DNA from 2 places in the Bacillus sp. DU-106 genome. Region 1 is predicted to be linked to the other one. Evidence: riboswitches for the same ligand, from Rfam matches in the RefSeq annotation. Region 1 holds a riboswitch; the other holds the start of a gene.
What was found. A riboswitch is a leader RNA that binds a small molecule or an ion and turns the genes downstream of it on or off. The one in region 1 is predicted to bind S-adenosylmethionine.
Positions count from the first base shown of each region.

Region 2: it holds a riboswitch for S-adenosylmethionine, as region 1 does, so the genes downstream of both, C3Y97_RS02100 (cyclase family protein) here and mtnK (S-methyl-5-thioribose kinase) in region 1, are expected to answer to the same signal.

Region 1 is NZ_CP026607.1:4,039,508-4,046,431, forward strand. Features, by position in the region: gene C3Y97_RS20355 (DUF1129 domain-containing protein) at 1-124, opposite strand, end outside; gene C3Y97_RS20360 (DUF1129 domain-containing protein) at 138-905, opposite strand; gene C3Y97_RS20365 (PadR family transcriptional regulator) at 905-1,237, opposite strand; gene C3Y97_RS20370 (3-hydroxybutyrate dehydrogenase) at 1,402-2,178, shown strand; gene C3Y97_RS20375 (YvrJ family protein) at 2,208-2,369, opposite strand; gene mtnA (S-methyl-5-thioribose-1-phosphate isomerase) at 2,437-3,498, opposite strand; gene mtnK (S-methyl-5-thioribose kinase) at 3,495-4,676, opposite strand; SAM riboswitch class I at 4,767-4,908, opposite strand; gene C3Y97_RS20390 (carbon-nitrogen family hydrolase) at 4,980-5,843, opposite strand; gene C3Y97_RS20395 (pyridoxal phosphate-dependent aminotransferase) at 5,858-6,924, shown strand, end outside.
Region 2 is NZ_CP026607.1:371,686-394,813, reverse strand. Features, by position in the region: gene C3Y97_RS02140 (amino acid ABC transporter ATP-binding protein) at 370-1,092, shown strand; gene C3Y97_RS02135 (ABC transporter substrate-binding protein) at 1,215-2,009, shown strand; gene C3Y97_RS02130 (amino acid ABC transporter permease) at 2,053-2,808, shown strand; gene desB (Delta(10) desaturase DesB) at 2,862-3,947, opposite strand; gene C3Y97_RS02120 (FAD-dependent oxidoreductase) at 4,529-6,055, shown strand; gene C3Y97_RS02115 (MFS transporter) at 6,199-7,500, shown strand; gene C3Y97_RS02110 (nucleotidyltransferase domain-containing protein) at 7,514-8,296, opposite strand; gene C3Y97_RS02105 (PRK06851 family protein) at 8,408-9,517, opposite strand; SAM riboswitch class I at 9,667-9,779, shown strand; gene C3Y97_RS02100 (cyclase family protein) at 9,865-10,497, shown strand; gene C3Y97_RS02095 (hypothetical protein) at 10,526-10,906, opposite strand; gene C3Y97_RS02090 (ATP-binding protein) at 11,136-12,362, opposite strand; gene C3Y97_RS02085 (hypothetical protein) at 12,500-13,765, opposite strand; gene C3Y97_RS02080 (LSm family protein) at 14,004-14,672, opposite strand; gene C3Y97_RS02075 (spore coat protein B) at 14,835-15,284, opposite strand; gene C3Y97_RS02070 (spore coat protein B) at 15,305-15,820, opposite strand; gene C3Y97_RS02065 (helix-turn-helix domain-containing protein) at 16,056-16,295, opposite strand; gene C3Y97_RS02060 (hypothetical protein) at 16,482-16,850, shown strand; gene C3Y97_RS02050 (NAD(P)/FAD-dependent oxidoreductase) at 17,046-18,095, opposite strand; gene C3Y97_RS02040 (iron-hydroxamate ABC transporter substrate-binding protein) at 18,429-19,349, shown strand; gene C3Y97_RS02035 (FecCD family ABC transporter permease) at 19,398-20,438, shown strand; gene C3Y97_RS02030 (FecCD family ABC transporter permease) at 20,435-21,442, shown strand; gene C3Y97_RS02025 (L-fuculose-phosphate aldolase) at 21,484-22,125, opposite strand; gene mtnA (S-methyl-5-thioribose-1-phosphate isomerase) at 22,179-23,128, opposite strand, start outside.

The sequences.
Region 1 (6,924 bases):
CTTCAATTAAATGAAGTTCTGCATCTTCTAAAAAAGCGTCAACATCTTCCTCTTTAATTCCTTTTGTTATTAAATATACTTTCGTATCGATTAAGAACTTTTCTCCTTCTTTAGAAATCTGCATTATAGCCCCTCCCTTATTTAACCATTTCTCTTCTATTCGCCTTCATCATAATTTCAACAAAAATTAAAATAAATAAACTTCCGTATAAACATATAATTTGAAATAACATTGGAACAAGGTCTTCCGTTGTAAATGTTTTAAACACTAACATAATTGAAAGTGGAATGATTAAATATAAGTTTTTAAACCATCCTTCAAAATATATATTTATAGCTACTGTGATGATAAAAATCCCACCAGCCACTATATAACTTTGCACTTCGGTGAATGTGAGCATTTTTGTCGGATATATCACGTCTAATATCGTAACAGCTCCTAATAAAAACATTGGAGCGATCATAACTAAAGACCACATAGAAAACCATGTTTTTGTAAAACTTGTGACGAAGGCCATTTTGCGAAGTAGAAAATTAGGACCTATAACAACTAAAATCAATGAAAAACTATAACCGATACACTGAATAAGTGAAATCTGTAACATTCCATGATTCACTATTAAGATAGAAGCAATAATCCAAAACGATACGATATTCATTACTGTAAAACCAATTTGCTTCCACGTTTCCTGTCTATCTCTTTCCATTACTTTGACAAGTTCATTTGCATATTCTTTCGGTGAGCTTCCGAAAATATCTTCTACACTTTTCCCATCACTCTCACCCTCAATTAAATGGAGTTCCGCATCTTCTATAAAATTTTCAATATCGCTTTCTTTCACACTCTTTGCCGTCAAAAATAATCTCATATCTAACAAAAACTTTCGCGCTTCACTTGATAGCATTATTTTCTCCTTCCCTTCCCTTCAAGTAGACGTTCTACACTACTTTGCATCGTTTCCCAGCGATCCATAAATTCATCAAGTGCTTCCTCGCCTTTTTCTGTTAATGTATAATATTTTCTCTTTGGACCAGATGGAGATTCCTTCATTACGCTTGTTATTAGTCCTTCTTTTTGCATTCGTATTAATAACGGATAAATACTTCCCTCACTCGCCATTGTAAAACCATACTTCGCTAGCTTTTCACTCATTTCATAACCGTATATTTCGCCTTCAGAAATAATAGCAAGTAAGCATCCTTCTAAAATCCCTTTCAGCATTTGACTTGTCGACATAATTCAAATCCTCCTACTACCTTGCTTTACAAAATAGTATAGCAAAGACTATTTTGCAAAACAAGATAGCTAACGATATTTTTCTAAATGTTTGCAGGAATTTCATTATAGCTTCTCTAAATAGAGCACTATGAAAACTTTATTATGAAGGGATGTTTTTCATCATGGTTACAAATCGAGTTGTCTTTTTAACAGGTGCTGCAAGTGGCATTGGTTATGAAATGGGAAAGGCTTTTGCAAAAGAAGGTGCAAAAGTTGTGATTACCGATCGGCTTGAAGAACGTGCAAAAGAAGCTGCTGAACAATTACAAAATGAAGGTTTTCAAGCTATCGGTTTAAAATGTGACGTTACATCTGAAGAGGAAATTACAGCAGCAATTTCTCAAACAGTTGATCATTTCGGTTCATTACATATATTAATTAACAACGCAGGAATGCAACACGTTTCACCCATTGAAGACTTTCCAACTGAAAAGTTCGAGCTACTAATTCAAATTATGCAAATTGCTCCGTTTATTGCAATTAAGCATGCCTTTCCGATTATGAAACAACAAAAATATGGTCGTATTATTAATGTCGCTTCTATTAACGGCCTTGTCGGGTTTGCTGGAAAAGCTGCCTACAATAGTGCAAAACATGGCGTAATTGGATTAACAAAAGTTGCCGCTTTAGAAGGTGCTACGCATGGTATTACTGTTAATGCCCTTTGCCCTGGTTATGTTGATACCCCCCTTGTACGTAATCAACTACAAGACTTAGCTACTACACGAAATGTACCACTTGAAAATGTTTTAGAAGATGTTATTTATCCACTCGTTCCACAAAAGCGCTTATTACAAGTACAAGAAATTGCAGATTATGCGATGTTTTTAGCGAGTGAAAAAGCTAAAGGTATAACTGGTCAAGCTGTCGTTATCGATGGTGGTTATACCGCTCAATAAAAATAAAGTTTGCTCAATAAGAGCAAACTTTATTTTTTATCCCGAGGATCTTCGTACTTTAGTAATTGCCGCGGGAGCTTCTCAATTGCAACAATTACCCCCTCTAATTTACTTTCAATACGGTGGAGTAAATATAATGTTACAACAATCGGAAACCCTACATTACCTATCATCTTGATCCACTCTTCCACCCTCTTCCCCTCCTTTCATTATATAAGTAAGAGAAAACACTGCATTTAGGCATAAAAAAACAAGCTATTATGTATTAGCTTGTTTTTCAAATAATGATGCAATTTCTCGTTTATAATCCCCGCGTATAATACCTTTCTCAGTAATAATTCCTGTAATTAATTCATTCGGCGTTATGTCAAATGCTGGATTATAAACATCCGTTCCAATTGGTGCTACTTGTTTTCCAAAGATTTTCGTAACTTCTGTTTCATCTCTTTCTTCAATAATAATTTCGGCTCCAGTTTCTTTCGTAACATCAAATGTTGACAGTGGCGCAGCAACGTAAAATGGGATATTAAAGTACTTTGCTAAAATAGCTAAATTCATTGTCCCTATTTTATTGGCTGTATCTCCATTTGCGACAATTCGATCCGCCCCCACAATAATTGCGTTTATTTCTTTCGTTTGAATAGCATGAGCTGCAGTATTATCTGTTATAAGGGTCACATCAATATTTGCTTGCTTCAATTCCCACGTCGTTAAGCGACCACCTTGTAAAACTGGTCTCGTTTCACACGCATATGCATGTAAACGCACACCTTTCTCTTTTCCAATATAAAAGGGAGCTAATGCAGTTCCATATCTGGCAGTTGCGATACTTCCAGCGTTACAGATTGTTAAAATATTATCGCCATCTTTAAAACATGTTAACGCATATTCCCCAATATTTCGACACACCTCTTCATCTTCCTGTTGAATGCGAAGCGCTTCTTCTTCTAATATTTTTTGTGCTTCTTTTATTGTAGTAATCTCTCGAATAGATTCTCTCATACGATCAATTGCCCAAAATAAATTTACTGCCGTTGGGCGTGATGTCCCTAAATAGTTACAGTCTCTATTAAACTTCTTTTGAAATTCTTCGATATGTAAAGTATTATATTTTTTCGCTGCAAGCGCCAAGCCAAATGCAGCTACAATTCCAATTGCAGGCGCTCCGCGTACTTCTAACATTATGATACTTTTCCAAACCTCTTCAATAGTCGTTAATGTTTTGTATTCTGTGCTATGTGGCAATTTCGTTTGATTTAATACCGCAATTGCATCCCCTTTCCAACTTACAGATCTCGGAACAGTAACGATTGTACTCATGCTTTTACACCCCTTGAAACTGTCTGTTGAAATAATGTTCGAAACAGTTGAATATCAGCACTTTTAGATTCATATTTTATTAGTTCTTTTCCTAAGGATAGCGCTTGTTTCTTAGCTTGAATTCTTGTTTCTTTATTTTCTATTTCATCTAAATCTGCTACATGAGCTAAACCAATTGTTCTACGAATTAGTTCACATCCGGCAAATCCAACAGCATCAGTAAAGATATTTTGCAAAATAATTGGTAACCATTGTTTTTCTTTCGTATATGCTTCTACACCTTCTCCAATCCATAACTTTGTAAAAGTCTCTACAAAATAACTCCACGTCTTTTCTATATGGAAAAATAGTACACTTCTCTTTTCTTCTTCTCTAGATAACGCATTTAATAATAGATTTGCAATAAATTGACCTATGTCAAACCCAAATGGGCCATATGCCGCAAATTCTGGATCAATCACTTTCGTTTCAGAAGGTGACGAAAAAATACTACCAGTATGTAAATCACCATGAATAAGAGTTTCTTTTCTTGTTAAGAACTTATATTTATATTGTGCTACTTTTAGTTTTAAAGTTTTATCACTCCAAAGTTCATCAACCACGAGCTGTAAATCTCGCTCATAATCATTTGTATCATAATGCCCAAAAGGATCTGTAAACACTAAATCCTCTGTAATTTTACAAAGGTCCGGATTTACAAAGGTACCTTCTAGTACCCTTTTCTCTTTTGACTGTAAACCAAAATCTGAAGTGTAAAATAAAACATGTGCTAGAAAACGACCAATATGCTGGGATAAAAGCGGATATTCTTCTCCGTCTATTAATCCTTTTCTTGTAATTGTTAGTCTTGATAAGTCTTCTATTACCGTTATCGCTAACTCTTCGTCATGACTGTACACTACTGGAACATAATCCGGTACATACTGCGCAAAAATTTGTAATGCCTTGCTTTCAATCGTTGCTCTTTTTATAGACAATGGCCAGCTTTCACCAACTACTTTCGCATAAGGCAGTGCTTGTTTTATTATAATGGATTTCTCTCCATCATCTAATTTAAACACGTAATTTAAGTTTCCATCTCCAATTTCATGACAAATGACATTTGCCTTCTCTTCAAAATAGCCATGATCTTTCGCATATTGTACAGCTGTTATTTCTGTTAATGAATAATATCCCATCTTCTTCTCCCCCTTTTTAAATTCAGAGGTTTTTCTAACATAGAAAAACCTCTTTCCACTAAGAAAGAGGTTTGAAGTTTATCTTCTCCCCTCTTATCTGCCAGAAAGTTTTACTTTCTGCTGGAATTAGCACCGTGCCTTTTGGCGTAATAAACGCCCCATTTCACAATGGTATTACGGTCGGTTGCTGGGCTTCATCGGGCCAAATCCCTCCACCTGCTCTTGATAAGAGTTGTATAATTTTTTGAATTTTTAACTTTATGTTGAAGACTATACCAAGAATAAAAATCACTTGTCAACATTTTATTTGTATAATTCTGGACGGCGATCCGCAAAAACTGGAATTCCTTTACGTACTTCTTTAATTTTCTCGAATTCAAGCTCTCCAAATAAAATTGATTCCTCTTCATTCGCCTCTACTACAACTTCACCCCAAGGATCCACAATTAAAGAATGACCTGCAAACACATTATTCGGATCCTTCCCTGCTCTATTACACGCAACAACATAACACTGATTTTCAACTGCTCTTGCTTGCAATAGCAAACGCCAATGTGCTAAACGAACTAATGGCCATTCAGCTACAACAAATAATACTTTTGCCCCTTTAGCAGTATGAACACGCATCCACTCTGGAAAACGAATATCATAACAAATTGTTCCAGCGCATTCAACATCATCTAGCTTAAATTCGCCCGTACCATTACCAGCTATTAAATATTTATGTTCATCCATAAGCTGAAATAAATGTACTTTACTATATTCGTTGACTAACTGTCCTTCATTATTTACAACATACATCGTATTTGTAACGCCTTGCTCTGTTTGCTTTGCTATGGACCCACCAACAATATGTACATCATATCGCTTCGCCCATTCTATTAACTTTTCTTTCGTTTCCACTCCATCCCTATCTGCAATTTCAGAAAGTCTCGTTAAATCATATCCTGTTGTCCATAGTTCTGGTAAGACGATAACATCTGGCCTTTCCTTCATAGCTTCACTTATTTTATTTTTAGCATTCTCAATATTTTTTTCTACATCTCCAAAAACAATATCCATTTGAATACATGCGACTTTCATTTTTTCAGCCCCATTCTTATTTTTCTCTTTACAAAATACTGGAAAGATTATATCATTTGTCACTAGAATTGTAACAACTTTCAAAAGAGGTGGAAAGTATGAAATTATTTCAACCTTCTGAGATAGTAACATCATTGCCAACACAATTTTTCGCTTCACTTGTTGCAAAAGTTAACAAAGTCGTTGCAGCTGGTCACGATGTTATTAATCTAGGTCAAGGTAATCCAGATCAACCAACACCGCAGCATATCGTAAAAGCTTTACAAGATGCTGCCGAAAAGACCATTCATCATAAATATCCGCCATTTCGCGGACATGAAAGCTTAAAGGAAGCCGTGGCTACATTCTATAAACGTGAATATGGCGTCGAATTAAACCCAAAAACTGAAGTTGCTATTTTGTTTGGTGGGAAGGCTGGACTAGTAGAATTACCGATTTGTTTTACAAATCCTGGTGATACGATTCTCGTTCCGGATCCAGGTTATCCAGATTATTTATCCGGGGTTGCTTTAGCAAAAGCACAATTTGAAAGAATGCCACTTATTGCAGAAAATAACTTTTTACCAGATTATACGAACATTGATGACTCTATTGCAGAGCGTGCAAAATTAATGTTTTTAAACTATCCAAATAATCCTACCGGTGCTACTGCATCAAAAGATTTTTTTGATGCAACCATTCACTTTGCTAATAAACATAATATATTAGTTGTTCACGATTTTGCTTATGGCGCTATCGGATTTGATGGTCAAAAACCTGTTAGTTTCTTGCAAGCAGATGGTGCGAAAAATATAGGAATTGAAATTTACACATTATCAAAAACTTTCAATATGGCTGGCTGGCGCATCGCTTTTGCTGTAGGGAATGAAAGTGTGATTGAAACAATTAACCTATTACAAGATCATATGTATGTTAGTATATTCGGTGCAGTTCAAGATGCTGCTCGAGAAGCGCTATTAAGTTCACAGTCTTGTGTAATAGACCTTGTAAATAGTTACGAATCTCGAAGAAACGCTCTTATTTCAGCCTGTCACTCAATTGGTTGGAATGTAGACATTCCAACAGGATCATTCTTTGCATGGCTTCCCGTTCCAAAAGGATATACCTCTGAGCAATTTTCTAATATTTTACTAGAAAAAGCACATGTCGCAGTTGCTCCTGGTGT
Region 2 (23,128 bases), 1.8 Mb from region 1:
AATATTATATACAGTTTGACTTACATAACTTTGAAAATAATCGTATATCACGTAAATAAAAAATATACTTGTTGAATATGTAATGAAAGCTAAAACTGTAGTGAATAGCATAAGTTGTGTACGTAATCCAAAAGAAAATGTTTTTCTTTCTTTTTCCATCTTCCCTTTCCCCCTTTTTATAAGCAATATAAATACTACCTATATATTATTATCCATATTTTCATTATAGAAGGATATAGAGATTTTAAAAATCATTATTTCTTTGAATATCAAATTGCACGAAAAAAATAAAGGATTCTGACAATTTATGACTAATAACAGAAATACAGGGCAACATTTGTAAAATATATTTTTAACTGGGGGTTTTGTATGATTCAAGTTCGAAATCTAGTAAAATCATTCGGTTCACTTGATGTGTTAAAAGGAATTGATTTAGAAGTAAAAGAAAAAGAAGTTGTTGTTTTAATTGGTGCCAGTGGTTCTGGTAAAAGTACATTACTTCGCTGTCTTAACTTTTTAGAAATGTACGATGAAGGCGAAATTCACTTACAAGGTGAGCGAATTGATCCAAAGCATTCAAATTTAAATAAAGTCCGTGAAAATGTCGGTATGGTTTTTCAGCACTTTAACCTCTTTCCTCATATGACCTCACTAGAAAACATCATAGAAGCACCTATTCACGTAAAAAAATTAGAGAAAGCAAATGCACAGGATATTGGAAATCAACTTCTCCAAAAAGTCGGCCTTCAAGATAAAGCGGATGTAACTCCTCATCTTCTTTCAGGTGGTCAAAAACAGCGCATTGCCATTGCACGAGCTCTTGCAATGAGCCCTAAGATTATGCTATTTGATGAGCCTACCTCAGCTTTAGACCCTGAACTTGTTGGAGAAGTATTGCAAGTTATGAAAGAACTTGCTGAAGAAGGGATGACAATGGTTATTGTTACTCATGAAATGAATTTCGCAAAAGATGTAGCTGATCGCGTCATCTTTATGGACGATGGAAAGATTGTAGAAGATGCTCCGCCAGTACAATTCTTTTCAGCTCCATCACATGAACGGGCAAAACAATTTTTACGCAACGTTTTATAATGTAACTTTTGTTTCAAACGAAAAGGAATACATTCATACGGTGCACAACTAATCATCCAAATAAAATATTTCAATAACATACTAAAAAACCATCCGTATGATCAATATATAGGAGGGGTTTTATGAAAAGAAAACTATTAACCATTGTTGCGAGCATTACACTATGTACATCCTTCATACTAGGAGCTTGTAGCAAAGAAAGCTCTACTACTTCATCAAATAGTGAAAAAGAATTTCGCTATGCGATGAGTGGATTATACAAACCTTTTAACTATAAAGAAAATGACGGCAAACTTGTCGGCTTTGATGTAGAAATCGGTGAAGCTCTTGCTAAAAAGATGAACATGAAGGCTACGCCCGTTACAAACCCATGGGAAACGCTGATTCAAGGTCTTCAAGCGAAGAAATATGATGTAATACTGGGTAGTATGGCAATTACAGAGGAGCGCTTAAAAGCTGTTAGTTTCTCAAATCCGTACTATCGCTCTGGCGCCCAAATTTTTGTGGCTAAAAAGAATACCGCTATCTCTTCTCCAGAAGATTTAAAAGGTAAGAAAATTGGTGTTGTAAAAGCTAGTACCTTTAAAAATCTTGTTGCAAAATATACAGATCAAATCACAGAATATGACAGCGATATTACTGCTCTTATGGACTTAGAGCCTGGGCGTGTTGACGCAGTAATTACGGATCAAATGGTTGGTCTACGTATGATAAAAGAAGGAAAATCGAAGATAAAAGAAGCCGGAAAACCATTAAATCTTGATGAAATGGGAATTGCTATTCGCAAAGATGATAAAGAAATGGTTGAGAAAGTAAATAAAGCGTTAGATGAAATCATTAAAGATGGTACGTATGAAAAGATCAGTAAAAAATGGTTCGGGCGTAATATTCTCGGTGAAGAGGAAAAAACGAAGTAAGTTAGCCATTCAAAAGATTCATAAACAATGCCCCACTGATTAAATGTTCATTTTATGTGGGGCATTTCATTCTCTACTAAAATCTATACAATATGAGGTGAAACGCATGTTTGAAATTTTTATCTCTTCCTATCCCACACTCTTAAAGGCTACTATTGTCACATTACAATTAACATTAACTTCCCTAGTACTCGGTTCATTAATTGGATTATTATTCGCTTTCTTTCGAATCTCTAACAATAAAGTTTTAAATAGTATCGCTCATGTCTACATTGCTATTATTCGTGGTACACCTTTAATTGTTCAAATTGCCATTCTCTATTTTGGGATTACATCCGTTGTTGTTTTCACCCCTTTTTGGGCAGGTGCAATCGCTTTAGCAATTCATAACGGAGCATATATTACGGAAATTTTCCGTGGATCTATTCAATCCGTTGACCGGGGACAATTAGAAGCAGCTCGCTCTTTAGGCATGCCTTATCCTTTAGCTATGCGACGAATTATATTACCACAAGCATTTCGTCTGTCTCTTCCTCCTCTAGGAAACCAATTTATTATCGGATTAAAAGATTCTTCACTTGTTGCTTATGTAGGAATGTCCGAATTATGGGGTTCAGGTTTATCAATTGCAGCAGGTAATTTCCAACAATTAGATACTTACATAATCGTTGGTGCATACTATCTCATACTTGTTCTTCTATTTACTTATTTTGTTAATCTTTTAGAAAAACGACTACAACGAAAAGAAACTAACTCCGTCCAAGTCCATAAAAGGAACAAAAAGGAAGTTTCTTTATAAGAAAAAGCAAGCCTGAGATGGCTTGCTTTTTCATTGCAAAAATATATTAATTTTTACTGATTTACTTTTTTAATACTCTTTTCTTCTTCTATATGTTCCTCACGATATGAAATATTATGAGGATCTAGTCCATTTCCTAAAGAACCATAGAAATGCTCTCTATGCGGATCCACTAATTCACTTCCTTGATAATACACACGTGGTGTATTCCATAGCGCTGCCAAAGCTTTTGTCATCGGCATCTCATGATAGCGTTCCGGCCACATTTCTTTAATCTTCTCTTTTACTAACGGATAGTATTTAGAACTCATAGCGGGAAACAGATGATGTTCTGTATGATATGAGAAATTGAAATGTAAAACGTCTACCCAGCGCGGCACTGTTACTGACAAACAGTTTGCTAACGGATCATTTACTGGAACAATTGGATTTAAGCGGTGATTTGTTGCGATATATGCCATTACAATAAAGTTAGCAATTAACAACGGAATGACATATGCAAATAACCATTTTCCAGGTCCCATAATAAACAATAAACTAATCCAAACTGTCCAAGGCAAAAGAAGTTGAAGCCATACAGATTTTTGATTGGATGACTTGAACTCTTTTATAAAATGAAAGAACATTCGAGTCGAATGCAATGTAAATTGAATTGTTAGTGACAGAAAACTAAAGAATGAACGTACATGTAAAGGCATACGATATACCCAACTCAAAAACTTACTCTTCTTAAGTTTCTCAAGTGTCGGCCATGCATCTGGATCATTCTCTTCATGCTGTGTATGAACATGATGCGTTGCATTATGCCACTTTCTCCAAAGCTTTGGCCCTGTTGATAATGGCATAAATGCAATCGCGCCTAAGAAGTCACGAAGCCATGCCTTTCTTACAACAGTTCCATGTAAAATTTCATGCCCTAAAAATCCTAGTGAAGCAAAACATAATCCAAGAACAATCGCAATTCCTAGATTCGCCCACACATTCAATTCAAATACACCAATCGATATTAATCCCGCCAATGCCACAAGCAAATAAGCCAGTCCACCAAATAAACGAGTAGGCACTGGTTTAAATGCTTTTTTCGGCAAATGTGGTGATACACGTGCTGCATACCACCCAAACGTATGAAGCTCCTTCATCCTTTTGCTCCTTTCTTATGCCGCGCCTTGCGCAACTTACATATATCAATTCTTGCTTCCAGATTGATTTTACTAGATGATCCAAAAAGCATCTACTATAAGGAAAATATACTCACTCTATCGTCACTTATTTTTCGCTTTTATTATCAATGAAAAACATTTCTCTTTTTACTCTCTATCAACCTTTCCACATGATGAATCATAACAATAGAATTTCTATATTGTCAACACCTTTTATGACCTAGTAATAAAAGGTGGTTATATTTTTATAATCATACTTTATTTCACTAAAGAAAATGTATAGATTCCATAAGGATTTACCCACTATATATAGACATTTTCTTAAACGCCATAGACTCTATCTCATTCAATAACTCCCTATGTAATCAACAAACAGAATCACTTGAATTTAGTTTTATATAAATCCTACTACATCATAATGCCCCACCTAATTAATTATATCAAAATAATTTATAACCTCTTTTAATAAAAATAGACTACTTCTAAAACAACACACATGAATTTCATATAATATGGAAATATTAAAAGGAAAATTGTTCTAAAATCAGGAGGTTTCCACAATGACAAGTGATACATTTCCACAACTGCCGCTATCTTATTGGATTGAATCTACTCAGTTTCCTACTTTCCCTCGTTTATCCGAAAATATAAAGACGAAAGTTGCTATTATCGGTGCTGGTATTACAGGTATTACTACTGCCTATTTACTTGCAAAAGAAGGCATCGATGTTGTTTTAATTGATTCTGGTCGTATTTTAAATGGAACGACTGGGCATACAACAGCGAAAGTAACAGCACAACATGATCTTATTTATGATGAATTAATAAATCATTTCGGTGTAGAAAAGGCCCGGCTTTACTATGAATCAAATAATCAGGCTCTACAATTCATAAATAAAACTGTTCAAACATATAAAATCGACTGTAATTTCTCAAATGAAGATTCATATTTATATACAACTACTGATAACGGATTAAGAAATTTATCGAAAGAATATGAAGCTTATCAAAAATTAAATATACCTTGTGACTATGTTCAATCTCTATCGATTCCTATTCCAGTACAATCTGCGCTTGTAATGAAAAATCAAGCACAATTCCATCCCCTTCTTTATTTAAAAACACTTTTAGAAAAGTTTGTGGAGATGGGCGGAAAGGTCTACGAACAAACAACAGCTATGGATGTGGAAAAGGGCGATTATTCACAAATAATTACAAAAGAGGGCCATCATATCACTTGTGAATATGTCGTCTCTTGTTCACATTTTCCTTTTTATGATGCGAATAGCTTTTTCTTTACGCGAATGTACGCAGAACGCTCCTACGCTCTTGCAATAAAAGCAAAAACGGAGTATCCAGGTGGCATGTATTTAAGTATTGATGATCCAAAGCGCTCCTTACGCTATATAACAAACAATGGAGAAAAATTAATTTTGATTGGCGGAGAGAGTCATAAAACAGGTCAGGGAATAAATACGATGCTTCATTATGAAGCACTCTATTCTTTTGCTGAAGCCACTTTTGGAATAGATGAAGTTCCTTATAGATGGTCAGCACAAGATTTAATTACTCTAGATAAGCTTCCTTATATCGGACATATTAACGAAAGAAATCCAAATATATTTGTTGCAACTGGATATCGCAAATGGGGAATGACAACTGGAACTGCTGCTGCTCACCTACTGAAGGACTCCATCCTAAAAGTCCACAGTCCCTATAAAGAACTGTATGCACCATCACGCTTCCATGCAAATCCAGATATAAAAACATTCCTCTCCCAAAACATTGATGTTGCGAAACATTTAATTGCAGGAAAGATTGAAACCGCATTACGTAAGCCAGAAGATCTCGAAGTTGGTGAAGGATCTGTCGTACATGTTAACGGTAAACGAGCAGGTGCTTATAAGGACAAAGAAGGAAAATTACATATCGTCGATACAACTTGTACACATCTCGGCTGTGAAGTTGAATGGAATAATGGTGATTGTACTTGGGATTGCCCTTGCCATGGTTCTCGTTTTTCAATTGAGGGAGACGTTCTTGAAGGCCCAGCAGATCAACCGTTAAAACGAGTTGATAATGAGTAAACAAATAAAGAAGTTCAACAAAATTACTGTTGAACTTCTTTATTTGTTATAAACCCTTTTCAGATAAAATTCGACACAAGGAGGAAAATATTAACATTAAATAAAATAATATATTCATCTACAAATTAAAAGGGGTGAATATTATGCAACCTTCAGCTCCACCTCATCTAGAATCTACAGAAACTATCTTTCCAAGCTCTATTACAAAACTTGTTGTTTTTATTTGTTGGCTAGCCATTTTAGCTGATGGATATGATTTAGGTATTTACGGTGCCGTTCTACCAAAGCTCCTAGAAGACAAAAGCTGGGCGCTATCACCAGCGCATGCTGGTACAATTGCAAGCTATGCTTTATTGGGGATGTTTATTGGAGCTATTCTAGTTGGAACGATTACAGATCTAATTGGGCGTAAATGGACGCTTATATGCTGTTTAGCACTTTTTTCTATCACAATGGGTTTAGCGGCTATCGCTCCTTCTCCTGAGTTATTTGGATTATCTCGATTTATAGGAGGAATCGGATTAGGCGGTGTTATCCCAACAGCTTCAGCACTTACTGTTGAATATTCACCAAAAAAAAGGCAATCTTTTATTTATGCTCTTATGTTTACTGGCTATCCTTTAGGTATCGTGTTAGGTGCTATTTTGTCCATGCTTATGTTAGAAGATTTCGGATGGAGAATTATGTTTGGTATCGGAATGATTCCACTACTCCTCATTCCTTTCATTATTCGCTATTTACCCGAGTCCATTCAATTTTTATTATCACGTAATCGCCAAGAAGAAGTGAACCAAATTCTTAATCGTTTTCAAATTGAATTTCATGTAAAAGATAAAACTCATCAAGCTCCATCTACTATACGAAAGAAAAATGGATTTTTTACTTTATTCTCAAAAGAATACATAAAAGCAACGCTACTTTTTTGGATCACTTATATAATGGGAATGTTTTTAATATATGGTTTAAACACTTGGTTACCACAGATGATGCGCCAGGCAGGATATCCTCTTGGGTCTAGTCTGTCATTTCTACTTATGCTAAATATTACCGCAGCTATCGGCGCATTATTCGCTGGAGCACTTGCTGATCGTATAGGAGCAAAAATTGTTATTAGCATCTCTTATCTTATGGCAGCCATATGTATCGGACTATTAACAATCAAACCATCTGTTACAATCATTTATCTTTTAATTGGCCTTGCTGGTATTGGATCAGTCGGTATTACTCAAATATTAAATGCATATGTAACACAATACTTCCCATCACATATCCGAGCTACCTCCTTAGGCTGGGGACTGGGGCTTGGCCGAGTTGGTGCAATTGCTGGCCCAATTCTCGTCGGTATTATTATGACAATGCAATATGACTTAGCATGGAATTTTTACTTATTCTCCTTTGCAGGTCTTATCGCAGCTATATCTGTTTTCTTCATTCCTACAAAATAAAAAGAGCACAAACTTACTTGTGCTCTTTTTCATATGCTTCAAACAACATATCTCGAAACAATGTATTTAAACTCTCAATATCGATTCCTGATCCCTTTTCAATTCCTTTTACATATTGCTGATAGTAATGAATTTGTTCTTCTAAAAATTGATTTAGCACCTTAATTTTCAATCCAACATCTAATTCAGTACCTGCTTTTTTCTTTATTAACAACTTTTCAATTTCATCTAATACGCTACGTTCTAATGATAATTCTGTAATTAATCGATCAAATTCTACAGGAGGTAAAGTCGTTTTCTCTTCTAGCCACTTACAAGCTAAAATGGGACGTAATACATAAAAGTACTTTTTCAGCTTTACATTCTCACCTTGCAAAAATTCACGATAATTTTTCGAAGCCATATGTAAATAATGATATATCGTTGCTTTTGGATCAAAATTCTTCTCACTCATCTGTTGAAGTAGTTCTGGAAAATTAGAGTTTTTCGAATAAAAAATTGGTGATCGAATCCACTCAAGTAAAGCAGGATTCGACTTCGCGAATAGTTGCAACGCCTTTTTAATATCCCAACCACTTATATCTAAATCATCACTAATTGGATATTCAATTACATCTCGTTTGTCATGAATTGATAAATACCATTCTACCGGATGTATATAAACGAACCTAACATCATAATCGCTATCTTTCGATGGAAACCCCCAAGCACGACTCCCTGATTCCACCGCAAATAAAATTTTTACATCATTCTCTTTTTCAATTCTTTCTAACTCCAACTCGATTTTCTCTCTCATTTCATAACATCTCCATTTTTTGATTATTTCCTTGGAAATTCGACAATACACTATTAATTTTACTACATACTAAAAAAACTGTCAGAAATTACTGACAGCCTAATGAAACGTCTATTGTTGCTTTTCAATTACAGTAGCAGCAATTCGTTCAAACTCTTTTTGAATCTCCTCTTTATATGCATCTACTATTGAAAAATCCATAGCAGCAATATAAATTCGTTCTAATTTATCACGAACCGATTTTGCTTTCGCTAAGAAAGACATCGCCTCATTCATTTTTGCTTTATATTGAATGGAGACATCACGAATTTCCTTCGCATATTTCTCATCCGTCCCTGGCGTAACAATAAGGGCATACATATCAATAATTTCATCACCCTCGCGACTTGGAAAATATTCATGTGGTGCGGTGCTATCAAAAATTGCAAATCCTAATTCTCTTACGATAACCATATCAAGACTATTCGGGTCAAATCCACAATGATATACTTCAACTTCAAACCCTTTTTCTTCAGCTGCCTTAGCTAACTTTTTGAGCATCGTTGATTTTCCAGAGCCTGGGCGCCCTTTTATAAAATAACGATGTGGTAACCCTTCTGTTAAATTAGGAACAAAATCAACTGCTCCTTTCGGTGTAGCAGCTCCTAAAAAACGATGTTTTACAAGCGATTGTCTCCCGCTTTTATCTGCAAATAATTTCTGGATTAGCTGATTGGTTAGTTCATTTGCTTTATTAAAATCTATATTATCAATATATATCTTCTCCCACTCATCATGTATAACCAATGCCTCTTTAAAACGTGCGTAAGCAGACTGAAAAGCTTTGCTTGCTTCTGAAACAAATCTTACAATTTCTAACTTCTGCTTTCTTAGTTTATCTGAGTCCCAAGCAATTCCTAAATTTATATACTCTTCAACAACTCCTGGCATTTTTGGCTCAATAACATGCGGCGATGTCCCATCAACAATTCCTACTTTTAATTTTGGGATAATTACACCATCAACCGATTTATTATCAGAAGAACAATGTAAAAATTCAATATCATATCCTTTTTCAATCCATTCACGACCTATTGCCTTTATTAAAGAAGATTTTCCCGTTCCTGGGCCACCCTTTAAGATAAATAATCTGTCTAATCCTTTTAAATTCTCTTCGTATAAATTGTGAAATCCCCTAGCTGTATTACCACCAGCATAATAATTTAATACATTTCCTGTCACTGCACTCACTCCTTCGCAGCATTCTATTTACATAAGCTACAATATGCGAGCAGCTTTATTTGGGTGAATACCTATTTTGTATTGCACGCAAAAAGGAAATGAATTACAATTTAACTATCGGAAAATTCCGATTTTAAAAACTGAATACTTCTTTATCAAGAGAGGCAGAGGGACCGGCCCTTTGAAGCCCAGCAACCTCAGTTTATACAAACTGAATAGGTGCTAATTCCTGCAAAATGCAATGCATTTTGGAAGATAAAACTCAACTAGCATGTAAAGCTCATCTTTCTTGATACTGAAGGATGAGCTTTTTATTATTTGAAAAACATATATTGGAGGTATGTAAAATGAAAGTAATTGATTTATCACAAACATTTGAAAATAATATGTCTCAATTTCCTGGAACACCTAAAATACAACTAGAAGCTGTTACAAGTGTTGAAGAATCAGGATATCAAGTTACAGATTTTCATTCTGTCGTTCATGTTGGCACGCATTGTGATGCTCCTGCGCATTTTATTTCAGGCGCAACGACCATCGATCAATTACCGCTGGATCAATTTGTAGGTGAAGCTGTTCTTATAGATGTAACACATATTCAAGAGCGAAAATTACCTAAGACAGTATTGCATAATACTGACATAAAAGAAGGTGATATTGTTATTTTTCATTCTAATCTATCCACAAAATGGAATACAGAAGCTTATGAGAAGGAAGCATTTTATCTTTCTGAAGAATTAGCTAAAGAACTAGTGCGATTAAAAGTAAAATCTATCGGTTTAGATTTCATTTCTCCTGATGAAGTCACAACAGAAACATCACCGATTCATCACATATTACTAGGGAATGATATTTACTTAATTGAAAACTTAACAAATCTAGATGCTATCGAAGAAAAACGTTTCTTTTTCTCAGCAGCACCTTTAAAAATTAAAAATAGTGACGGTGCTTTCGCAAGAGCATTTGCTGTTATTTTTTAAACATAGCCTATAAAAAAAGCAAAGGCCACTACTGGTCTTTGCTTCTATATTTTCTATTTAAATTAAGAAAGAATTGTTCCACACGAGGACGCACCCAAGCTAAACAATCTATCTCTTTCTTCTTTGTGCAAGCTATCTCTTCTCCATCTACCATTTCAACAAGTTCTAGTTCTAACAGTTGCCTCGTGAATGCTAACATATTCACTTCTTCGGATGGATACTCTTCTTTTAATTTCTCCTCAATTTCCCCCAATAAAAAACCGTCACGCATCATTGCCAATGCATCAATCCAAAGTGGCGGCATTTCATATTTTTCTCCTGTAATTGTATCTTTTACAATATAATTCTTTTGCTCTTTTCGAAATTGAATCGTGTGTAAACATACAGTCGAATTTAATGTTAATTCCATCATACCACCTCTTTCATAATATCTGCATAGAAAAAAGGATGCGTGTGCACCCCTTCTTATCTTTTCATAACACTACTGAACCGCTACATGAGCAATCAATCTCATGTCGATATTTTCCTCCATTATAAACGAAGTATTTTATAAAAAAAACCCTTCTTGAAACATTTTATAAAATGTTTATATTTACACAACAAGAACACTTTTCTGAAAAATCTTTTCTCCCAATACATTAAAAGGTCGGCAAAAAAATTTCTACTTTCGTTCCTACTCCTACACTACTTTGGATCGTGATACTCCCTTGATGTTCCTTAATAATTTTATATGTAATCATTAATCCAAGTCCTGTACCAGTCTCCTTTGTTGTGTAAAACGCCTTGCCAATTTTTTCTAACTTCTCATTCTCTATACCAAATCCTTGGTCTTCAACAGAAATACACAAATGTCCTTGCGTTTTTTGATATGCACGGATATGAATTTCTCCACCCTCTGGCATTGATTCTATTCCATTTTTAATGATATTTAATAACACTTGTTTTAATTGCTTATCATCACCGTTTATAGCCGGTAAATTCCCATCTACTTGTAAATGACATTTAACTCTATATTGCGTTGCATAACTTTCCATTAGATGCACAACATATAGAAGGATGTCTCGTATATTACACCTTTCATAATTTGTTGGCTTTGGTTTTCCTAACAACATCAATTCACTAACAAATCCATTGACTCTTTCAATTTCTTGTAGCATAATGTCGTAGCTCATCGTATCAGTTGGATTTCTTTCTTTTTGCATTTGCGTAAACCCTTTTAACGCTGTTAACGGGTTTCGAATTTCATGAGCAATTGTTGTAGACATAGTCCCAATCACAGCTAAATTTTCCGTCTCTTTCATATTGTTCATCATTTCAACCACTGTTCTTACATAAGATTGAAATCGTTTTAATAAAGAATGTGAAATAATGAAATAAAATACACATAAAACAAGTGGAATTATCACTTTTAAATCTTGTAATAGCAATGTGAAAAATACGTACTTTCCAATTACACTAAAGGACACTAAATAAAAGTATTTTCTATTCACGAAAACTGGGGCAAATAAAATTAATAACATTTCTACCATACTGCCATGTTCAAAAGGTCTATCCGTTCGCAAATAAATCATTAAATTATTCACAAGATTGATAAACATGTACCCAAATAAAAATAAATATTTTACAGAATATACATACCCTCTTTTTTGAAGATATATAGAAATAGGAAATAATGCTATTACAAATATAGGCACACCTATCCCAAGACTACCTTCTGGCCAACCTACCGCTGTTCCACTAATATTCATAGCAGGATATACAAAATAATATATAGCGTCATATAAAAAGAATATAATATAAAATAATAATATAAATACCTTTAAGGCTCTTCTTTCTTCATAAATCAAGCTCTTGTATTTATTCATATAAAAACTCCCCTTGATCGATACAAAAAACTTTCATTGTTATCTCCTTAAAGTATAAGTATGAAATTGCTTTCAGGGCAATATTTAACCTTATAATACTGAAAGGAAGGAGATCTCTCCTTCCTTTTGGTAACAACTTACATCCATCTTACCCTGTCATGTAACAATCCATCCGTAAAATTATTATGCCCTATTACAAAATCCTTCATATATAAATTTAAATACTCACCGTACTTACTTTCTGTATTTAATAACAACTCCTCAACGTAATAAGCACCTTGTTCAAATTGATCTAAAAGTAAACTGGACAAGCCCGCATAAATCCCGCACCCTACCTGAAAATACGTTGCATTCGTTTTATATTTACGAAAAACTTGGCTACTATTCATCACATTATACATATATGTCTCACTATTTTCATAAACGAGTAACACACCGACCAAGTCCTCTCCAGCAACCTCTTCTTCCGCTGGATTAAACACTTTACGATTCCAGTTCCATAAATCTTCTACTTGATCTAAGTTCTGTCTAATTATATTTGTTGTATACTCATTAATTCGGTAAAGAAAACCAACTTCCATATTAAAGTTTTTCCCTAAAATTAATACTTCCTCATGTGGCATTAAACAACCATAGAATTCTTTTTCTCCTAACTTCACTTTATACTCTGAAGCATATACATCTTCATAAAAGTAAAGAGGACGATGATGGCTCATATACATCGGATAACTCCAGATTGCTTCATCTAAAAATCGCTCTACTGCCCATGAAGCATAAAGTGTATGTGGCTTTATAAGTGCTGTATCATTCAAAAATGACGTGTCATGTTCTACAATATAACATGCTCTTGGCCTTTCATTTGGTCGTTCCTTCATAAGCTCAACAACCATCCATTGAACAACACCTGGATTCATACCTGAACCTATAATCGCTTTTGTATTTGTAAATTTCTCTTTCTCCTTCTCAAACCTTGTATATCTTTCCGTAAGCTGAAAGCCAATTAAGCTATCGTCCTGATCTACTGCCTCATTTTCCAAGGCTGAGTTAATATAACAAATTCCTAGTTCATTACAGCAGCTTAATACTCTAATTGTATCTGCCCCTGAAACATCAATCACAACACTCGTTCTTTTTTCTTTTAAATGTTGTTTAAATTCCACTACATTTTGAAGGTTTATTTCATATAAATATAATTGACCTTTCAGATTCGAAAACAACTCATCATAATAAGTCCTATCTTTTTGTTTTATATCCACCAAATGAAATTTGGCATTCTTTAATACTTCATAAATTGGATCTTTTTCATTTGCTATCGCTTGATTTAAAATTGCTAAAACCGCTTTTGCTGCTCCACCAGCACTACCAAGCAATGTAATTGATAACGAATTAGGAAACTGCTCCACAAACAAAACCCCTTTAATAAATTAGTTGAGCAGCTCCTCCTCAAAAAATAAATTGAATATATAATAAGATAGCTCGTACACAATGTTTATAAGTTAGTACAAAGTTACCTTTTAAAAAATCACACTATACTATGCTTATATTCAATTCATTTTCCCCTCATCTCCAAATTAAACTAAAACAAATAGGCTCGACCTTTTCTTCTGCATATAAAAGAAAAAGCCAGCCCTTCCAACTAATCTACGGACAATGGACGGATTTTACATGTTGAATATTTACATACATTTTCGCATCACGTGCTTTTGATATTTCAATATGACCTTCATCAATTTTCGCCATTTTTCCAATTTTATTGGACTCCTCACCTAAATCGAACACCATAATTTTCCCAGCCATTTTAATAAGCTGTTCTTCAAACGTTCGAGCTAACGTAATATTTAACGGATTCACGGGGAGTTCATTTTTATTGAGGGCATAAGGCACTTGATTTTCTTTATACGGAATTAACCATTTCAAGTGTTTTAAAGATATATATACAGTTTTATAAACTGGACTATAAAAAACAATATAATCGTTCATCACACTTGTAACATAACCATGTATTGGAGCATTTCCGGCTACATAAATTTCCGTAAAAATCCCTTTAGATGTACTTAATACTTTCCTCAAAGAAATTGAAGGAGACTCTCTCTTAATTACAGAATCCACATCTGGTTTTGAGATTTCTTCATCATTTGATCTTAAAAACTTATAATATTGTACATGATATAAAGATATATATACGTAGTCTTGTCCATTGTAAAGAACAACGATATCATTTCCTACATCAATTAATACACCTTTAAATCTTTTTTCACCGATTAATTTAACATATATATTTTCTCCAATACTTTTGTTTAACTCATTCATCTATATCCTCCTTCCTACGAATTTCTTCTTATCTGTCTTCCATTTCTAAAAAAATAATCAGGGCAAAGTTCTGTTTTAATAGTAAGTAATTCCTTTTCATACTATCGAAATAAGAAATTGTTCTTCTCTTTCCCTCATAATGCCCCTCTTATTTATTAAACATTATTCATCTTCATTCTTTTTACATTTAACTACTTGACTCACACTCTTAATATGAGACTTAATTACATAAATAACTTCATCACCGTTTACTAGTGTAATACAGCCATGGTGTACCTCACTTAATAAACCTTCCACACACTCTGGACCGCCACGATTAATTTTTACCCACTTATACTTCAAGTCTTTTAATATATCTAAAAAAGTATCCTCATCAGAGCAGAAACATGAACTATAGCAATCGCCACATTTACTTTCTTTCACTTTCTTCACTAGACTCTTCACATGTTTCAACTGATAATATACTAATTCACCATGAGGTAACTGTAACGTTAGATAATCTTTTCCTAACGATACGAGCTCACCAACTCGACTTTCTGGTCCACGAAGGTTTACTTTTACAGTCTCACCAACTAAACATTTAATTTGGTCACAGCATAATACGTTCTCCAATTTCGTATCCCCCTTTCTTATTATCTTCCTCTACTTGATTGTCTTTGTGCACGAGCACGACCTGAATTATCGCTACTTTCCTTACTATCGTCGCTCTCATCACTCTCTCCGCATGCTAAAGCATTATAGTTAACACTTTTAATATGCTTTATTGCAATTAATATAATTTCTTCTTTTACGATTAATGTTACGAAGTCACAAGAAACATCTTGCAAAATGCCTTCCACTTTCTCTGGACCGCCGCGATTAATTTTCACCCAGCAATATTTGAAACTTTCAAGTAGTGCTTCAAAATCTTCTGCACAGGCGCAATCTTCCCACTCACAATCACTTGATCCACATTCTTTCGCATTTTTTGTAATACTTTTTAGATGTTTAAGTTGATAGTAATAAAGCTCACCTTTTTCATTCTTCAATACGAAGTAGTCCTGACATACTGATATTATTGTTCCTTTTTGAGATTCTGGACCACCCCTGTTTACTCTCACAAAAGATCCAATTAAGTCTTTCAAAAAATCACAATGAAATAAACTCACGAGAAAACCCCTTCCATTAATTTATAAGCTTTTGCACTGATAGTATATGTATCTGTACAGGTTACGTTCTCTATGTTTGTCCTAGCTAGAAAAAAATATGCTTTTAACATGGTAGACTACTACCTATCAAAATTTGAAGAAAGGCTAAGAACTCCTTATGTTTTTGATATCTTCAAACAAAAAATCCCTTATGAAGATACATTTCTGCATATCTTCATAAGGGATTTCCCATAGTTTAATCTTCGTCTTTAACATCCATATCTTCTGGAATTGGTTCGTTCAATATTTCTTCCACTAATTGCTTATATTTCTCCATTTGTTCTAAATGCGTATTGAATTGTTCTTTATTTACTAAATATTGCTCTCCATCGAATAGCGCACGAATTTTCTTTTGCTGAATTAACTCTTCAATATACGATTTTGGTAAATTCAAATACTCCGCAGTCTCTTCTATTGTTATATACAATGCGTTCATTCCTTTATTATTTTTTCATCTATACTGTATCTTACTTTACTTTATTTTTGTAAACAAATAAAAAAGATTTTGTAAATGCAGTTCAAAAAGCAGGTAGATGCATTCCATATATTGTATAGTATTATATAGTAAGAATTTTTTAAATATAGAATGGTATTACCCATTTACACAAAGGAGAGTTAACATATGGCTACTCGTCACATCATTACAATGTTAGAAAAAACACTGCAAGTTGAAACAGAAAACACAATTTCTCATTTGAATGTATCTTTATCTGATCGTTTTCTTTCTCAAAGCACAGCAATACATGAAAACAATTGTTATCATACAATTGGTGAATGGTACAAAAATCATTTCTTATTCCAACAAGATGATTTCCTTTGGGCTAAATATGCCTTCTATGACGCATATTGTGAAGCCATCCAAAAACAAGGTCATCTTACAAAACGCGTCCGTCAAATATTAGAATCATTGGCTCGAAAACACGGAAAACAGTATATTGCTTCTATACTAAATATGCCATTTCCTAATAAACGCGCTAAAGGGACAGCGTAATTTAGCCATGTTCTGTGTAAGCAAAACATAGCTAAATTGTTTTCTAGGATGCTTTACCAATAAAATGTTCATATCATATGAACTGATGAAACCGGTGTCATTATAATGATAGAAAATATAGTAAACAGGAAAACCCCCACGTACATCTCTCATTCACTTGAATAGAGAAATACGTGGGGGTATACTTGTTCCTTATTATTTCATCATCTGCTTAATCAGTTCGCGATTTCTCTTCTTAAATACTTCATTATGAGAAGAAACCATTCCGTACTCACTTGCATCTGGTTGGATAAATTGTTTTGCTTTATTCACAGCATTTCCAGCATCTTGGAATGCACCTGCAATTAAGTGTAGTTTCCCTTCGTGCTTTAAAATATCTCCAGCAGCATATAATCCATCTACTGAAGACTCACTATTTGCATTACCTGCAATATAATAATTATCTATAATTGCAACGTCTAACTCACTATTTTCTAATAATGTAATGTCGCGTTCATATCCATGATTAATAATAACTTCATCAATAGGTAAATGAGAAACCTCACCTGTTTCATGATTTGTTAATTCTACATATTCGATCGCTTCATGATTATCACCGGCAATTAATTTTGTAATCGATGTATTAAAGAAACACTCCGCTGAGCTGTTCATAAGTTGTTTTACTTGTGCTTCATGACCAGATAATTCTTCTTTTCTATAAGTTACATACACTTTTTTCGCAATTGGTTCCAATTCATTTGCCCAATCAACAGCAGAATTGCCTCCACCGGAAATAATAACTGTTTTACCTTTGAAACGCTTTAAAGATTTAACTGTATAATTTAAATTCGATACTTCAAATCGCTCAGCACCTTCAATAGATAACTTTTGCGGTTTCAATATACCACTTCCTGTTGCGACGATAACTGTTTTTGAAAAGTGTTCTTCGCCAGTACTTGTTTTTAATGTAAAAGTACCATCTTGATTACGAATAATCGATTCTACTTTTGTATCTAATACAACTTCCGGCTTAAATGTTAACCCTTGCTGTACAAGTTGTTCAATTAACTTATCACCTGTAACTGGCAATAGTCCTCCTACATCCCAAATCATTTTTTCCGGATACACATGTATTTTTCCACCTAAATGTGGTTGAAATTCTATTATTTTCGTTCTCATTTCTCTGAGTCCACTATAAAAAGCTGAATAAAGCCCTGCAGGTCCTCCGCCTATCACGGTTACATCAAACAATTCTTCTCGATTCATTCGTGCTCACTCCTCAGCTATTAATCGTTGATTATCATTCTCAATAAAATATAACCTGTTTCCGCAAAATTTACAATCAAAATTACTATTGACAATACACCTATATAAAATTATATTATTTAAAGAATCAATAGTGATAATCATTATCATTTTGTTAATAATTAGCAAATTTGAGATTACATCTTCTTTCATTAATATGGTTATTACTATATTATAAAATCTCATATTCAAGATTTTTAATAAATTATTTTGCATTACCACTACTATTTCAAAAAGATTGCAGTTAAACAAATTATTGTATACACATATCATCTATGTTAAAGGAGAAAGACGATGAAAAAGTTATTTATTTCACTAACAGTCCTTTTCGTTCTTGTTATGAGCGCTTGTAGCAATAGCTCTACAGACAAAAAGAACGATGCAAAAGGTAGCAAATCAGAAACAATTACATACCAATCTGAAGATGGTAAAAAAGTAGAAGTTCCTGCAAATCCAAAACGCGTTGTTGTATTATCATCATTCGCTGGTAACGTAATGTCATTAGGTGTAAATCTTGTTGGGGTAGATTCATGGTCTAAACAAAACCCACGTTTTGATAGCAAACTTAAAGATGTTGCTGAAGTATCTGATGAAAATGTTGAAAAAATCGCTGAACTAAATCCAGATTTAATCATCGGTTTATCAAATGTTAAAAATGTCGATAAGTTAAAGAAAATCGCGCCTACTGTAACATACACTTACGGAAAAGTTGATTACTTAACACAGCATTTAGAAATCGGTAAGTTATTAAATAAAGAAAAAGAAGCAAAAACTTGGGTTGATGACTTCAAGAAACGTGCACAAGAAGCTGGTAAAGAAATTAAAGCAAAAATCGGTGAAGATGCAACAGTTTCTGTTGTAGAAAACTTCAACAAACAGCTTTATGTATACGGCGAGAACTGGGGCCGTGGAACAGAAATCCTGTACCAAGAAATGAAATTAAAAATGCCTGAAAAAGTAAAAGAGAAAGCATTAAAAGAAGGTTACTACGCATTATCTACTGAGGTATTACCTGAATTTGCTGGTGATTACTTAATCGTAAGTAAAAACAAAGATACTGATAACTCATTCCAAGAGACAGAATCATATAAAAACATCCCAGCAGTAAAAAATAATCGCGTATATGAAGCAAACATGATGGAATTCTATTTCAATGATCCACTTACATTAGATTTCCAACTAGACTTCTTCAAGAAGAGCTTTCTTGGTAAATAATACAAACATGAGGAATTCTTAATTTAAGAATTCCTCTTCCTTTATTCTATGAACAGAAAAGATGTGAAACGAATGACAAAAGATCATGACAATCCACGTTCTATAGCTTTTACATACAAACTAATTTTAAGCTTAATTGCATTCTTTCTTATTTTTATGGTTGCAATGGTATTAGGTGCTGCAGATACTTCGATAAAAGATGTATGGTTAGCACTCACTTCCTCCGCTAAAGGAGACAAAATATCTATTATTCGAGAAATACGTTTACCACGTGAAGTTGCTGCTATTTTTGTAGGAGCTGGATTAGCCGTTTCTGGGGCAATTATGCAAGGATTAACACGAAATCCACTTGCGGACCCTGGATTATTAGGGCTATCTGGTGGAGCAAATGCTGCGCTTGCACTGACACTTGCTTTCAACCCTTCCATCAGCTATCTTTACTTAACATTAGCTTGCTTTATCGGTGCTGCAATTGGCGCAATTATGGTATTTGGAATTGGTATGGTGAAAAAAGGCGGCCTTTCTCCTCTTCGAATTGTATTAGCGGGCGCTGCAGTTTCAGCATTTCTACTCGCAATTTCAGAAGGAATCGGCATTTACTTTAAAATTTCACAAGATGTATCACTTTGGACTGCTGGGGGCGTAATTGGAACAACTTGGAGCCAATTAAAAATTATTATTCCAGTCATTTCAATTAGTATCTTTATCGCTATCTTACTAGCAAAAAAATTGACAGTTCTTAGTTTCAGTGAAGAAGTGGCTATTGGACTAGGTCAAAAAATTATTGTTATTAAAACTATTTTATTTATCATTATTATCTTACTTGCAGGTGCATCTGTAGCGCTTGTTGGAAATATGGCATTTATCGGCTTAATGGTACCTCACATGGTACGCCCAATTGTCGGTCCAGATTACCGATTTGTTATACCGATGTCAGCAATTGCTGGAGCTTCCTTTATGCTACTTGCAGATACAATCGGACGTACTATTAACGCTCCATACGAAACACCAGTTGCGGCAATTGTTGCGATTGTAGGGTTACCATTCTTCCTATTCATTGTACGTAAAGGAGGAAAAACATTCTCATGATGCAATCTATTTTAAGAAAACAGCGTCTCATTATACTCGCTTTACTTATAGTAATCATCACAACCATTGTAGTTGGAATGGGACTTGGTTCAGCATCTTTATCTTATGATCGACTACTCCCAACATTAATGGGGCAAGGGACTTTTAAAGAGGAGTTTGTTTTATACTCTTTAAGACTACCTAGAATTGTCATTACATTATTAGCTGGTATGGCTCTCGCTTTATCAGGGGCTATTCTGCAAGGAATTACCCGAAATGATTTAGCTGAACCTGGTATTCTTGGTATTAACTCTGGGGCTGGTGTTGCTGTTGCTATTTTCTTTTTATACTTTCCAATAGACGTAGGTTCATTTCTTTACTTACTACCTGTCGTTGGATTTATTGGGGCATTTCTGACAGCTGTTCTAATTTACGTGTTTTCATATAGTAAATCAACTGGACTTCAACCAATACGATTAACATTAACTGGTATCGGTTTTGCATTTGCACTATCTGGAGCGATGATTGTCCTTATTTCATCCGCTGATCGTATGAAAGTGGACTTTATCTCAAAATGGATTGCCGGAAATATTTGGGGAGATGACTGGATTTTCGTTTTAGCAATGCTCCCATGGTTAATCGTATTCATTCCGTTTGTTTTCTATAAAGCAAATCGATTAAACATTTTAGCATTAAACGAACCAGTCGCAATTGGCGTTGGAATTGAAATTGAAAAAGAACGCAGGTACTTATTAGTTGCAGCCGTTGCACTTGCAGCCGCAGCTGTTTCCGTAACAGGAGGAATTAGCTTTATCGGATTAATGGCTCCTCATATCGCGAAATCTTTAGTAGGTCCAAGACATCAAATCTTCATGCCTATCGCCCTTTTAATCGGCGGATGGCTATTATTATTAGCAGATACAATCGGACGAAATATCGTTGATCCTAATGGCATTCCAGCAGGTATTGTCGTTGCTTTAATTGGGGCTCCTTACTTTATGTATTTGTTGCTTAAAAAAGCTTAAAAAACACCCTCAAGATTTCTTGAGGGTGTTTTTGTTTCATTCTACTGCTGCCCATACCCTTCAAACTTCTTCGCCAAATTCTCCATCTCATCTTCTGGCAATAGCTTTGGTTCCCCAATGCTTTTCGTTTGATAATAAATTTGAGCACAAAACTCAATCTCTTCTGCAACAGTAAACGCCATTTTTATATTATTTGCACCAGCAATTAAACCGTGATTTGCAAGTAAAACAGCACGGCGATCAATCATGCCTTCAAAAGCAGCCTCCGCTAATTGCTTCGTACCAAATGTTTCATACGGTGCACAGCGCACATTCGGTCCTGCGAAAGCAATTAAATACGATACAGCAGGAAGCTCCCATCCTAATGATGCAATCGTCTTCGCGTAAGGAGAGTGTGTATGCACAAGCGCATTTATATCTTCACGCTTCCTATAGTAAATAAGGTGCATATCTAATTCACTTGATGGTTTTCTCTCTCCTTCTACTACTTCACCATCTAGGTTTAATATAACTACATCTTCAGGCTTTGTTTCATAATACTCTAAACCACTTGGGCTAATCGCAACAAGACCTTGTTCACGATTAAAGATACTAATATTACCGCCCGTTCCCTTTGTTAAACCACTAGAAATCATTTTCTTTCCATACGCTACAATTTCTTCTCTTTCTTTTTGTAATAACATATACATCCCCCTAAGTATGAAGCTTATGATGACTGACTTTTACATTTATCTACTTATTGAAATAGCTTTTTTAAATTCTCCGTAAACGGTGCCTTTACAATCCCTTTTTCTGTAATAATCGCTGTTACATTTTCATGTGGAGTAACATCAAATGCTGGATTATATACTTTACTTTCTTTCGGAGCTGAATATTTTCCGAAGCGATTAATCACTTCAGAAGCATCTCTTTCTTCAATCGGAATTTCTTTTCCTGTCGATGTCTTTAAATCAATTGTCGGTGTTGGCGCTGCTACATAAAACGGAATGTTGTAGTACTTAGCTAAAATAGATACGCCTAATGTGCCAATTTTATTTGCTACATCACCATTTGCTGCCACACGATCACATCCAACAATTACCGCATCAATCTTCCCTTGTGACATGACCATAGCTGCCATATTATCTGTAATAACAGTAACGTCAATGCCTGCTCGCTGCAGTTCTAATGCTGTTAACGTTGAACCTTGTAATCTAGGGCGTGTTTCATCAGAATAGATTTTTAAGTCCCATCCTTTTTCTTTCGCTAAGTACATGGGAGCTGTCGCGGTACCATACTTAGTTGTCGCTAACGCACCAGCATTACAATGTGTTAATACTCCCATTCCATCATGGAATAATGTTAATGCATGTTCTCCAATTTGACGGTTAATTTCTTCATCTTCTCTATGAATCTCTTTTGCCTCTTCTAGTAATCTATTTTTCAGCTGTGAGATTGATAAATGAATATTATCTGTCGCTACACTTTCCATTCTTTCAAGTGCCCAAAATAAATTTACGGCAGTCGGTCTTGATGTCGCCAAGTATGTACATACCTTTCTTACTTCATCCATAAATCCTTCTTCCGTACTTTCAGCAAATTCCTTTATCCCTAAATACACTCCATAAGCAGCTGAAACACCAATCGCGGGTGCACCTCGTACTTTCATTACTTGAATCGCATCCCACACACTTTCAGCTGTTTTAA